DNA from 2 places in the Tenuifilum sp. genome. Region 2 is predicted to be linked to the other one. Evidence: riboswitches for the same ligand, from Rfam matches in the RefSeq annotation. Region 2 holds a riboswitch; the other holds the start of a gene.
What was found. Region 2 has a riboswitch for cobalamin ahead of WHS63_RS02935 (ribonucleoside triphosphate reductase). Riboswitches for the same ligand answer to the same signal wherever they lie in the genome.

Region 1 (2,206 bases), on a different contig from region 2:
GGGGTTTCCCACCGCATAGGTGGTTGATGACCAGTAAAGGTCGTTTAGCGTTGGCAAACGGTAACTCGATGCGGCTGAAGCCCTTAGCATCAATCCTTTTGTAGCTTTAAACTCCAGTCCGCTTGAAGCAACCAACGGTATAAGCGAACCATTAACCAACTCATCGCGAAGCGAGAGGACAAGCTTAATTCTACTACCCAGCAAATGGCTCACAAGTGAGGCGTAAGCTGAGATGCGGTTCCGTAAGGCATTTTCAGTGTAGCTTTGGGATGAAGCAATATCAACAGAATACCCCAAACCAACAACCAACTCCTGATGCTTAAGCATCGTTTTTTTTAGTTCAATCTCGTTTACAAGTTGTTTGTAGGTATTCAAGCTGCTAATACCGGCAGCGGGATCGGTAAAATGATTATCGCCATTTATGAATGCGTTTCTGAGTTTGAGAGAAAAAAATGGTAAATCCCCTGTCAGGTTTGACGATACAGCAAAATTATTGTCGAGCTGGTTCGCCTGGGAAATCTGAGAGCTGCTCATCAAAGTTTGGACATTCTTATCGTTATGGGTAAACCAACCCGAAATGTTCCAAAGTGCATTATTACTGAAACGTAACACAGCATCGGCTAATATCCCATGCTGAGCAGCCTGCGCATTGGTAATTCGCTCACGTGGGTTACCAAACTTGTAGGTATTGATGAATTCAAAATCGTTATCAGCAAACAATCCACTATACTTAAAGGATAATGCACTTTTTGAATTACCTATCTTTACTGAAGCATTAGCACCCCTTGTATTTCCGCTTCCATAGATAAAGCCAGCCCTTGCTCCGTTTGGCTGAAGCAGCAGGCCCCCATTTTCAAGAATCACAATCCCCGATACTGCACCACTGCCATAAACTGTTCCATTGCCACCATGCTGAACTGAAACCGAGCTAAACAGGCTAACCGGGAATTGCGAAAGGTTTACTCCTCCATTCAAGGGGCTTTGCAGATTTATTCCGTTCCAAACCACAGCGGTATGCGATGAGCCCCCACCCCTAACAGCTATTGTGGCAAGTCCACCAACTCCATATGAACGAATATTTACCCCAGTGGATTGAAGTAACTCGGTAAGGCTTTTGCCTTCAAAATTCGTCAACCTTAAAGTGTCAATTTTTATTGTGTTTGTCCCAATTGTATGGAGTTGGCGGTAAGTTGAGTAAATAGTAACCTCCTCCACACGTATTGTATCCTCAAGACACATTTGTGCTCTGGCAGCAGTAATGCCCGAAATGGCAAGAGCGAATAATATTACACCGACTCTAAAATACATTGCTACAAATGATTAACAGTTTTTAATCATTCGCAGCGCTCGGACTTAGTGAAAATAGAACAGAAAAAAGTTTGTGTTCTATCCTTCGCTTTTCACCCGAAAGCTACGAAAAAAGCAAATTGGCAGGTCTTCTGGCTTGCTCAACCTTTTACAGCCTTCCCATAATGCAATTACATTACAGTGGCAGGGGAGTAAAAGGCCTTTGAATGAGCTTACAGCTGCGGGGACAGCCCCGGATTTACACCGGGTTCCCTTTTAAGCCTCACTAGGCACCAATAACACTGCAATATTACTCCGTTTATATGAACTATGCAACAGCTCAGGGTTATGTTTTTGAACAGAATGTTAACACGGCACGAAGCATAGCGATTTAGTATCACATTTCAATGTCGTTTAGTTAACAAAAATATACATGCCTGTCATCCTGCGCGCAGCGAAGAATCTCTAATCGACCCCATGAGATGTTTCGCTTACGCTCAACATGACAATAGTTTCACGAGCAACGAACATCTAACAACGCTTCCAGCCCCGTAGGGGAGTAATATTTGTAACGCCATGATTATTCCCACATGTATAGCGATGCACACAATGCATATGCCAAAGAGCAAGGGTGAGGCTTTGCATCGCAAAGGAAAAACATTGCAAAGAGTGATTTTTACGTTCTTTCTTGTCTTGATACAAGAAAGAACCAAAGAAAATCAAGGCTGAAAAGCCCGACCCGATGGGTACCCCATGGATGGAACTGCCCCGCGATACTATTCGCCACGCCTACGGCGTGACTCATGTGGTATCGCTTACTAAGCCCACCACCACGTTCCACCCCCGACCCATTGCCGGGTCAGGCTTTTATGCCTCCGCTTGCTTCTTCCGCTCCATTCCCTCTCAGGGAATAGGGCTG
Region 2 (2,206 bases):
ACTTCGAGACTTGTTACAGCAATATCGATCAGATGTGAGAGCATTGCCATGAATTCATCTTCGTTTTTTGCAAGGTAACCTATTCGAGGAAGGTTAATTGTAACCACCCCAACGCTTCCAGTTAATGGGTTTGAAGCAAAAAGCCCACCACCGCGGCGCGAGAGTTCACGTTTATCGATACGTAACCTGCAGCACATGCTCCTTACATCATCGGGGTGAAGGTCTGAATTAATAAAATTGCTAAAATAGGGTACGCCGTACTTTGCAGTCATCTCCCAAATACCATCGTAAAGGGGATTTTCCCAATCAAAATCATTAGTAACGTTATAGGTTGGAATGGGAAATGAAAACAAGCGTCCGGCAGCATCGCCCTCAAGCATTACCTCGGTAAATGCCCTGTTGAACATATCCATTTCATGTTGAAACTCTCCGTATAGCTTGTTTTGGTACTCACCTGCATATACTACTGGTTGGTTCTTCATGAAATCAGGCACTTTCAAATCAAGGGTGATATTTGTGAAAGGCGTTTGAAAACCCACACGTGTAGGTACATTTAAATTAAAAAGAAACTCCTGTAATGCCTGCTTAACGTCGGAATATGACAGTTTATCGTAGTAAATAAAAGGAGCCAGGTAAGTGTCAAAATTGGCAAAAGCCTGAGCGCCTGCAGCCTCGCCCTGGAGCGTATAAAAGAAGTTTGTAATTTGACCCAAAGCAGTACGTAAATGGCGAGCGGGTTTACTCTCCACTTTTCCAGAAACACCCCGAAAGCCTGAAATGAGTAAATCATGTAAATCCCAGCCAACACAGTAAACACTTAAGAAACCAAGGTCATGAATGTGAATATCGCCATTCCTGTACGCCTGGGTTACTTCAGTAGGGTAAATTCTATCGAGCCAGTAATTGGAGCAGATTTTGGTTACAATGTGTTGATTTAAACCTTGTAGGGAGTAGGAAGAGTTTGCGCTTTCCTTAACGCGCCAATCGGTAAATTCAAGGTAATCATCAATTAACTTGGAGTTATTCAAAAGTAAATTCTCGTTACGCAGGTGCTCATGTTGTTTACGGTACAGGATGTATGCTTTGGCCACATCATTTAAATGTATCCGCATAAGCAGGTTTTCAATAATATCCTGTACCTGTTCCACTTTGGGACGATGCTTCAACGTTGCCAGTTCTTGCAGAACTTCGCCTGTTAATTCTTCAGCATAAGTCCAAGAGCCTTTTCCTACTGCTTTAAGGGCTCGATAAATAGCAAATGTGATTTTACTTGGCTCAAAGGGAACGATTGAACCATCGCGCTTTTCAATTTCGTTGGGGAAATGCCTACCATTCATTTTATTGAAATTTAAGTTTAACAAATGGTAGCCCGGAATAGAAAAACTGAAGATGAGGGTTTAATAACCGATATCTTCTGGCCTTTCACCCGAAGGCTACAAGAAATACATCAAGCAGGTAGGTCTTCTGGCTTACTCAATGCCCATAGCCTTCCCATAACCATAAATGTTACAGTGGCATAAATAATGGGCATCATGTTAATGAGCTTACAGCTACGGGGATAGCCCCGGACTTTCACCGGGTTCCCTATTAACCCAAAGGGGCCTGCTTGCGACAACAAATGTAGTGAATGGTTAAAGTGATTGTTTAGTTTATTGAGATATCTTTTTAACAACTGACTTATTTTTATCAACACTGAAGAAATGGTCATGTGATTAAGAAATTGATGAGGCAAAATGTATAATTTTGAAGTTGAATAAATTTTAAACAAAATGTACTCATTCATTCTAGCAGTTTTGGGCTTACTATTAGGTTATTTCCTATATGGCAGGTTTGTTGAAAGGGTATTTGGGGCAAACAGCCAAAGTCAAACCCCCGCCTACACCATGCAGGATGGCGTTGACTATATTCCCATGCCCTGGTGGAAAGCATTCCTTATTCAATTCCTTAATATTGCTGGTCTTGGCCCCATTGTAGGTGCCGTTCTTGGGGCAGCCTACGGACCAGTGGCATTTTTATGGATAGTACTAGGTAATATCCTGGCCGGAGCTGTTCATGATTATTTCTCGGGAATGATTTCCATACGCATGGGCGGGCTTAGTATTCCTGAAATCATTGGGAAGTACCTCGGCATTAGTGTAAAACAATTCATGCGAGTATTTACGCTAATACTAATGATTCTTGTTGGTGCAGCATTCATTTCAGGCCC

Region 1: another riboswitch for cobalamin. It lies ahead of WHS63_RS11965 (TonB-dependent receptor plug domain-containing protein); the one in region 2 lies ahead of WHS63_RS02935 (ribonucleoside triphosphate reductase).

What each region holds. Positions count from the first base shown of each region.
Region 1 covers NZ_JBBFKU010000046.1:12,588-14,793, forward strand. The annotation lists gene WHS63_RS11965 (TonB-dependent receptor plug domain-containing protein) at 1-1,308, opposite strand, end outside; cobalamin riboswitch at 1,413-1,600, opposite strand; gene WHS63_RS11970 (hypothetical protein) at 2,030-2,206, shown strand, end outside.
Region 2 covers NZ_JBBFKU010000006.1:51,075-53,280, forward strand. The annotation lists gene WHS63_RS02935 (ribonucleoside triphosphate reductase) at 1-1,337, opposite strand, end outside; cobalamin riboswitch at 1,438-1,621, opposite strand; gene WHS63_RS02940 (carbon starvation CstA family protein) at 1,770-2,206, shown strand, end outside.